DNA from 2 places in the Allobosea sp. GW822-FHT05A11 genome. Region 2 is predicted to be linked to the other one. Evidence: predicted binding sites of a transcription regulator. Region 2 holds the regulator's gene; the other holds the start of a gene.
What was found. The regulator PhoB, encoded in region 2, activates phosphate uptake and scavenging genes when phosphate is short. The targets are predictions, from matches to a motif close to TGTCATNNANCTGTCAT.
Positions count from the first base shown of each region.

Region 1: AC1RLU_RS07720 (RNA degradosome polyphosphate kinase) is a predicted target of PhoB. The motif match lies at 2,429-2,445, and genes of this name have one in related genera.

Region 1 is NZ_JBXAMI010000002.1:510,269-514,683, forward strand. It holds gene ppx (exopolyphosphatase) at 1-238, opposite strand, end outside; gene AC1RLU_RS07720 (RNA degradosome polyphosphate kinase) at 174-2,369, opposite strand; gene AC1RLU_RS07725 (P-loop NTPase family protein) at 2,491-3,189, opposite strand; gene AC1RLU_RS07730 (AI-2E family transporter) at 3,196-4,305, opposite strand; gene AC1RLU_RS07735 (CDP-alcohol phosphatidyltransferase family protein) at 4,399-4,415, opposite strand, start outside.
Region 2 is NZ_JBXAMI010000001.1:436,799-441,213, forward strand. It holds gene pstA (phosphate ABC transporter permease PstA) at 1-331, shown strand, start outside; gene pstB (phosphate ABC transporter ATP-binding protein PstB) at 373-1,179, shown strand; gene phoU (phosphate signaling complex protein PhoU) at 1,203-1,922, shown strand; gene phoB (phosphate regulon transcriptional regulator PhoB) at 1,936-2,643, shown strand; gene AC1RLU_RS02150 (SpoIIAA family protein) at 2,647-3,033, opposite strand; gene AC1RLU_RS02155 (LysR family transcriptional regulator) at 3,091-4,017, opposite strand; gene argH (argininosuccinate lyase) at 4,113-4,415, shown strand, end outside.

The DNA of each region.
Region 1 (4,415 bases), on a different contig from region 2:
GGCGCCCGGTCGTGGCGACCTGGCGACCGAGACCCGCCATCTCCTTCTCGTTGAAGACCTGGGCGGGCGCGCGCGCCAGCATCTCGTAGACGACAAGACGGACCGAGTTCGAGCCGATATCGACGATGGCGATGGTATGCGAGAGCGCGAGCCGCCCCGGCGCGTGCCTGGGCTCAGGCCTTGCGTCCCCCTCGGCGTGCGAGGGAGCGGGGACTTGAATTGGAGAGCGATTTTCCACGTCCGGACAGACTCGGGTTCGTCATGAAGTACTTATGCGCATTGAACGGCTCTTCGTTCGGCGCGGGGACAATGCGGCGCGAGCCGCCATCGGGCAATATCGTCCAGCTCTGCTCGTTGTCGAGCAGGTTGGCCAACATGATCTGATCCAGCAACTGCTGATGCACCGTCGGATTCAGGATCGGGGTCAGCGCCTCGACGCGGCGATCGAGATTGCGCGGCATCAGATCGGCCGAGGAGATGTAGATCTTGGCCTTGGGTCCGGGCATGCCGTGGCCGGCACCGAAAGCGTAGATGCGCGTATGCTCGAGGAAGCGGCCGATGATCGACTTGACGCGGATATTCTCGGACAAGCCGGGCACGCCCGGCCGCAGGCAGCAGATGCCGCGCACGACGAAGTCGATCTCGACGCCGGCCTGGCTCGCGTCATAGAGCGCGTCGATGATCTCCGGGTCGACCAGCGAATTGCACTTGCCCCAGATCGCGCCCTTGCGGCCGGCCTTCACATGGGCGACCTCCTCGGCGATGTCGGCGAGCAGACGCTGCTTCAGACCAGTCGGCGAGACGGCCATTCGCTCCAGCCCGGCCGGCTCGGCATAGCCGGTGATGAAGTTGAAGACGCGGGCGACGTCCTGCGCGATCACCGGATCGGCGGTGAAGAAGGAGACGTCGGTATAGATGCGCGCCGTGATCGGGTGGTAGTTGCCGGTCGCGATATGGCAGTAGCTGACGAGCTGGCCGGCCTCGCGGCGCACCACCAGCGAGAGCTTGGCGTGGGTCTTGAGCTCGATGAAGCCATAGACGACCTGGACGCCGGCCCGCTCCATCTCCTTGGCCCAGCGGATATTGGCTTCCTCGTCGAAGCGGGCCTTAAGCTCGACCAGTGCCGTCACCGACTTGCCGGCCTCGGCCGCTTCCGTCAGCGCCTTGACGATCGGCGAGTTCGATGAGGTGCGGTAGAGCGTCTGCTTGATCGCGACGACATTGGGATCGCGCGCCGCCTGCTGCAGGAACTGCACGACGACGTCGAAGCTCTCATAGGGATGGTGGACGAGCAGGTCCTTCTGGCGGATCGCAGCGAAGCAATCGCCGCCATGCTCGCGGATACGCTCGGGGAAACGGGCATTGTACGGCTTGAACTTCAGGTCCGGCCGGTCGACGCCGACGAGCTGCGAGAGTTCGGTCAGGCCGATCAGGCCGTTGACCTCGACGACCTCGTCGCTGTCGACCTTGAGCTCGCGCACGATCAAACGGCGCAGATGGTCAGGCATGCCGGTCGAGAGCTCGAGCCGGATCACCACGCCGAGGCGGCGCTGCTTCAGCATGGTTTCGAAGACGCGGACGAGGTCCTCGGCCTCCTCCTCGATATCGAGATCGGAATCGCGGATGATGCGGAAGGAACCCGCCCCCTTCACCTCGTAGCCGGGGAAGAGCTTGCTGATGAACAGCGAGACCGCGTCGTCGAGCGCGATGAAGCGATGCAAACCCTCGCGCGCCAGATCCGGCAATTCGATGAAGCGGTCGATCTTGGTCGGCACGCGGATCAACGCGTCGAGCTGACGGCCATCATTCTTGCGCTCCAGCGCCAGCGCGATGGTGAAGCCCAGATTGGGAATGAAGGGGAAGGGGTGCGCCGGGTCGATCGCCAGCGGCGTCAGCACCGGGAAGATGTAATTGAGGAAGTAGTCCTCCAGCCAGATCCGGTCCTGCGCGCCGATATCGCCGGGCTGGAGCAGGTGAATGCGGTTCTCGTGCAGCTCATGGCGCAATTCGGCCCAGCGCGCCTGCTGGTCGGCGGTCAGTGCCGCGACGGCCTCGCCGATGGCGACGAGTTGGCCGGCTGGCGTCAGGCCATCCTGGCTGCGCGTGGTCACGCCGGCCTTGAGCTGCTCGCGCAGGCCGGAGACGCGGACCATGAAGAATTCGTCGAGATTGTTCGCGGAGATCGAGAGGAAGCGCAGCTGCTCCAGCAGCGGGTGGCTGCGATTGGAAGCCTCCTCCATGACGCGGCGGTTGAACTGGAGCCAGGAGAGCTCGCGGTTCATGAAACGCTCCGGCTGCTGGCGCAGGGGCGCCGCATCAGCCTCGCTGGAGAGCTTCTCCGACTCGTCGATCACCGTGTCGAGGGTCATGCGCTTCACTCGCGTCCTGGTCGTCTTGCCGCTCATGCCGCCGTTGAAGCCATTCTAGTGCGACGGTTCGATGACAAGCGACATGATTTGAAGCATGCGGCCTGCGCAGAGATGGCCGGGTTCAACCCGGCTCCTCCGGGAACAGTTCCGCCAGCGCCTCCTGCACCAGCGGGCGCGTCACCCGGCGTCCGCGTTCGAGCGCGAGCCGGTCGAGCCGATCGACGACCTGCCGCGCGGCGGCGAAGGAACGTTCCATCCGCATGGCCAAGCTGTCGATCACGGCGATATCGACCACGAGCTGGCGGTCGATGAAGAGCTTGACCAGCAGTGCCCGCAGCAGCCCGTCATCCGGCGGTTCGATCGTCGCGGCCGGCGCCAGCCGGAGTCGCGACAGCAGATCCGGCACGCTAACGCCCCAGAGATCGGGCGCGCTTCGCGCCGTCAGCAGCAGGAAGCCGCCGCGCGCCTTGATTGCGTTCATCAGGTGAAACAGGGCTCGCTCGTCGAGGCGGCCGGCATCGCAATCCTCGATCACCAGCGCCCCGCCGGACACGAGGTGGGGCACCTCCGCCTCGTTCAGCTCCGCTGCCGAAATCGTCCAGGCATGGGCGGCGCGGGCCCAGATCGCGGCAAGATGGGTCTTGCCGGCCCCTTCCGGCCCGGTCAAGCGCAGCCAGGCCTCCGGCCAGGCTGGCCAGCTCTCGATCAGGCTGTAAGCCGCCTCGTTGGAAGAGCCGACGAGAAAATCCTCGACGCCATGGCGGCTGTCGACCGGCAGGTCGAAGGCGAGCTGGCGCGGGCGTGGCGGAATGTCGGACATGGCGGCTCAGGCGTCGGCGTCGACGCGCGCCTTTGCCGCCGCAGAGCGGGTGGCATCGCCGCCGTGATAGAGATTGCTGGCGAGATATTGCCTCAGGGCAAAGCGGCAGAGCACGCCGATGACAGCCGCGAGCGGCACGGCAAGCAGCAAGCCCACGAAGCCGAACAGCGAGCCGAAGGCAAGCAGCGCGAACATCAGCCAGACCGGGTGCACGCCGATGGAATCACCGACGAATTTCGGCTGGAAGATATTTCCTTCGAGGAATTGCCCGGCCAGGAAGACGCCGAGCGTCGCCAGCGGCCAGGTCCAGTCCGGCCAGAACTGCACCGTCGCGACACCGACCGAAAGCACCAGCCCGGTCAGCGAGCCGACATAGGGAATGAAGGAGAGGAAACCCGAGATGATGCCGATCAGCGCGCCGAAATTCACGCCGATGACGCTGAGGCCGATCGCATAGAAGCCACCAAGCAGAACGCAGACCAGTGCCTGCCCGCGCAGGAAGCCGGCGATCGCCATGTCCATCTCGTGCAGCAGGCTGCGGATGGTGTCGCGATGGTCGAGCGGCAGCCAGCTATCGACGGTCGCGACCATGCGGTCCCAGTCGACCAGCAGGTAGAAGGCGATGACCGGCGTCAGCACCAGGAGCGAGAACACCCCGACGATGGCTGTGCCGCCGCTCCAAAGCGATTGCAGCAGGCCGCCGACCCATTTCATGCCGTCCCCGACGAGATTGCCGAGCGAGTTCTGCGCTTCCTTGGTCAGGTCGGCGCCGCCGAAGCGCTCCAGCCAGGGCGCCCCCTTCTCCAGCACCAGCGCCTGCAGCTTGGCGGCGTCGCCCGGAAGGCGGGCGACGAGCCCGGCAAGCTGCTGGCCGAGCAGCGGCGCCAGCAGCACCAGCCCCAGCACGAAGATGAGCAGGAATACGACGAGGATGACGATCGTCGCCGCCAACCGGTTCATGCCCATGCGCTCCAGCCTGTCGGCGAGCGGGTCGAGCAGATAGGCCAGCGCCAGTGCCGCGATGAAGGGCAGCATCACGTCCCGCAGCATCACCAGAACCAGGACGAATACGAGAAGGGAGCCGACCCAGAAGCCGATCTGGCGCTGCAACGTCATCGATCAGCCTCTCTCGCGTCTCACGGCCGGCGGGACAAGACAAATGTGCATCGAGGCCCGGGGTTCCAAGCCGCAATGGCGGATAAAGCCCCGTCAACCTGCCATGTGGC
Region 2 (4,415 bases):
TGGCGCCGCGCTCGGCGCGCCGCCTTCCGTCGTGATCACCTCGGTGACCTGGCGCGCGGCCAAGGCCGGCATGGTCACCGGCATCCTGCTGGCGCTCGCCCGCATCGCCGGCGAGACGGCGCCGCTGCTCTTCACCGCGCTCAACAACAATTTCTGGTTCTCGCCCTCGCTCGTGGGCGGCGTCTCCAACCTGCCTGTGACGATCTACCAGTTCGCCTCCGCCCCTTACGAGAACTGGCAGCAGCTCGCCTGGGCCGGTTCGCTCATCATCACCGTCTCGATCCTCGTGCTCTCGCTCGTTGCCCGGCGCATCGTCGCCGGCAGCAAGTAGAGCTTGAAACCAACCCGGTCGCGACCGACCTTGAGGACTTAATGTCGATGCTTTCGACCCTTGAACTCTCCCCCCAGTCGCTCGATGCCGAGGCGCCCGTCCGGATCGCGGTGAAGAACCTCGATTTCTACTACGGCGAGCACAAGGCGCTGAAGAACATCAATCTCGACTTCCGTGATCGTCACGTCACGGCGCTGATCGGCCCGTCCGGCTGCGGCAAGTCGACCCTGCTGCGCATCTTCAACCGCATCTACTCGCTCTATCCGGAGCAGCGCGCGGAAGGGCAGATCATGCTCGACGGCCGCAACATCATCTCGAACGACGTCGACGTGAACGAATTGCGTTCGCGGGTCGGCATGGTGTTCCAGAAGCCGACGCCGTTCCCGATGTCGATCTACGACAACGTCGCCTTCGGCATCCGCCTCTACGAGAAGCCGCCGAAATCCGAGCTCGACGACCGTGTCGAGGGCGCGCTGCGCCGCGCCGCGCTCTGGGACGAGGTCAAGGACAAGCTGAAGAGCTCCGGCATGGGCCTCTCCGGCGGCCAGCAGCAGCGCCTCTGCATCGCGCGCACCATCGCGCAGAAGCCGGAAGTGATCCTGTTCGACGAGCCGACCTCGGCGCTCGACCCGATCTCGACCGGCAAGATCGAGGACCTGCTGGAGCAGCTCAAGAGCGACTTCACCATCGCGATCGTGACGCACAACATGCAGCAGGCGGCGCGCATCTCGCAGTACACCGCGTTCATGTATCTCGGCGAGGTCATCGAGTTCGCGCCGACCAACACGATCTTCATGAACCCGGCCAAGAAGCAGACCCAGGACTACGTCACCGGCCGTTTCGGCTAAGCGGCGACGAGGAGGACACCCCTATGACCGACCACATCGTCCGCTCCTACGACACCGATCTCGAAGGCATCCGCCGCAGCCTCGCTGAAATGGGCGGCATGGCCGAGCGCATGCTGGGCGATTCCACGGTCGCGCTGGTTCGCCGCGACACCGCGCTCGCCCAGAAGATCATCTCGGCCGACCAGCGCCTCGACAACCTCCAGCGCGAGGTCGAGGAAAAGGCCGTGCTCACCATCGCCCGGCGCCAGCCGCTGGCGCAGGACCTGCGCGAGCTGATCTCGGCGATCCGCCTCGCTTCCGACATCGAGCGCGTTGGCGATCTCGCCAAGAACATCGCCAAGCGCGCCGTCGCCATCGCCGGGCAGTTCCAGCCGCCGCATCGTGCGGTCGTCGGTCTCGAGCATATCAGCCGCCTCGTGCAGGCCCAGCTCAAGGACGTGCTCGACGCCTATGCCGCGACCAACGAGCAGAAGGCGCTCGAGGTCTGGAAGCGCGACGACGAGATCGACGCGCTCTACACCTCGCTGTTCCGCGAACTCCTGACCTATATGATGGAGGACCCGCGCAACATCACCTTCTGCACGCATCTGCTGTTCTGCGCCAAGAATATCGAGCGCATCGGCGACCACACCACCAATATCGCCGAGACGATCCATTACCTCGTCACCGGCGATTCCCTCGACGTGAACCGGCCGAAGCTCGACACGACCAATATCGAGGTCGAAGCGGTGACGGGAAACTGAGGTCGAAGCCATCATGGCCGCACGTATCCTGATCGTCGAGGACGAGGAGCCGCTCACCCTGCTGCTGCGCTACAATCTCGAAGCTGAGGGCTTCGAGGTCGACAGCGTCGCGCGCGGGGATGACGCCGAGCTGCATCTGCGCGATTCCACGCCCGATCTGGTCCTGCTCGACTGGATGCTGCCGGGCCTCTCCGGCATCGAGCTCTGCCGCCGGCTGCGCTCGCGGCGCGATACCGAGCGCGTGCCGATCATCATGCTGACGGCGCGCGGCGAGGAGACCGAGCGCGTGCGTGGGCTTGCGACCGGCGCCGACGACTATGTCGTGAAGCCGTTCTCGCTGCCGGAGCTGATCGCCCGCATCCAGGCGCTTCTTCGCAGAGCGAAGCCTGGCCATGTCGCAGGGTTGCTCGCGGCCGGCGATCTCGAACTCGACCGCACGACGCGCCGCGTCCGGCGCGCCGGGAGCGAACTGCATCTCGGCCCGACCGAGTTCCGCCTGCTGGAATTCCTGATGCAGGCGCCGGGCCGGGTCTATTCGCGCGCCCAGCTCCTCGACGCCGTCTGGGGCCGCGACGTCTATATCGACGAGCGCACGGTCGACGTCCATGTCGGGCGGCTGCGCAAGGCGATCACGCCGGGCGACGCCAAGGACCCGCTGCGCACCGTGCGCGGCGCGGGTTACGCCTTCGACGAGACCTTCGCGCGCAGCGGCGCCGCGTAAGCCTCAGGCGTTCGGGCCGCCCTCGATATCGCCGGCCCAGGTCAGGGCCTTGTCATAGTCCTCGGGCTTGAAGGCGCGGACCTTGACGAAGGGGATCGCCGGGTCGAGCAGATCGACGAAGCCGGCGAGCCAGCCCTTGTCGGTGATCACGGCCTCCTTGGGGAAGCGCCTGAGCTCCCAGAGCTTGCCGAGACTGTAGCGCGCGTCCTTCCAGGCCGCGGCCAGCGTCATGTCGGTGAAATCGGTCATGTCGGCGAGGATGCCGAGCTTCTCGTGACGTTCGAGCCGGGCGTCGATATCGGCCATGATGGCGTCGAGATCCTCAGCCGTGAGCGTTTGCGACAGCCGATAGGCGGCGACATGGTCGGGGGCGGGCAGAATGGTGAGCATGGCTCCTCCTCCTCGGGTGACAACGCGCAGGCGAGGGGGAGGTTTCGCCGGGTCGGGTCAGACGTAAGGGGGCGGCGCGCGCGTCGCTGCGTCGAAGCTCTCGGCCTCGGCCCGCAGCCAGGCGATGAAGGCATCCAGCCCGGGCCGCGGCGGCTGGTCGAGCGGCCGCGTCAGCCAGCAGCCGATGGCGCTGGTGAAGCCGAGCCCCAGCGGATTGACGAGCGCGCCGGAGGCAAGCTCGTCGGCGACGTAGCAGCGTGGCGCCAGCGCGAGGCCGAGGCCGGCGACGGCGGCGCTGGTGATCACGGAATAATAGCCGTAGCGCACGGTATGCTCTGGCACTGCGCCGCGCAGATCATGCGCTTCGGTGAACTCGGCCCAGAAGGTCGGCATCTGATAGTGCTGCAGCAGGGTCATCTTCTGGATATCGGCAGCGCGGCGGAAACCGCCCATCCGCTCGATCAGGCTGGGCGCCGCGACGAGCGCGACATCGCGGCCGAAGAGGAAATGCGCCTCCTTTCCGGGCCAGGGCGGGACGCCATGGGCGATCTCGATATCCGGTTCCTCCGTCTCGCTCTCGCTGACGTAATTGGTGAACTGCACGTCGACGCCGGGATGGGCCTCGGCGAAGGCCGGAAAGCGCGCCATCAGCCAGCGCTCGCCGGCGATCGCGACCATGTGCAGGCGGATCGGCCGGGCGATGGCGTTGCGCTCGGCGAGACGCCGCGCGCCGCGTTCCATCTGCTCCAGCGCGGCTTCCGCATAGGGCAGGTAGATCGCGCCGGCTTCGGTGAGCTTGAGGCCGAGCGGGCTGCGGTCGAACAGCACCGTGCCGAGGTGATGCTCCAGCGAGAGGATCTGCTTGGACACCGCGCTCTGGGTCAGGTTGACCGCGAGGGCGGCGCGGGCCGTCGAGCCCAGCCTTGCGACGGTCGCGAACGCCCTCAGCGCCGCGGCTGACGGGGGTGGCCGGCTGGCCGCCATGGGGTATTCCTTTTTGGACTATCTCGGCGGAGATCGTTTCGTTTGCCGGCCTCTCGGTCAAGAGGCCATTCTTCCCTGACGGGAGGAACGAGATCATGAACCAGACGACCCGACTCTGGGGCGGCCGCTTCCGCAAGCCGCCGGACCCGCGGCTGATGAAGCTGTCGAGCGCCGCCGGCGAGCACGCAAGGCTGGTGCCGCAGGATGTCGCGGGCGGCAAGGCGCATGCGGCCGAACTCGGTCGCGCCGGCCTGCTGACGGCCGAGGAACTCCAGACCATCCTGACCGCGCTCGACGGGATCGCCCGCGATACGGTCGCGGGGCGGATCGCGCCCGGTCCCGATGACGAGGACGTCCATACCTTCATCGAACGTATCCTGACCGAGCGCGTCGGCTCG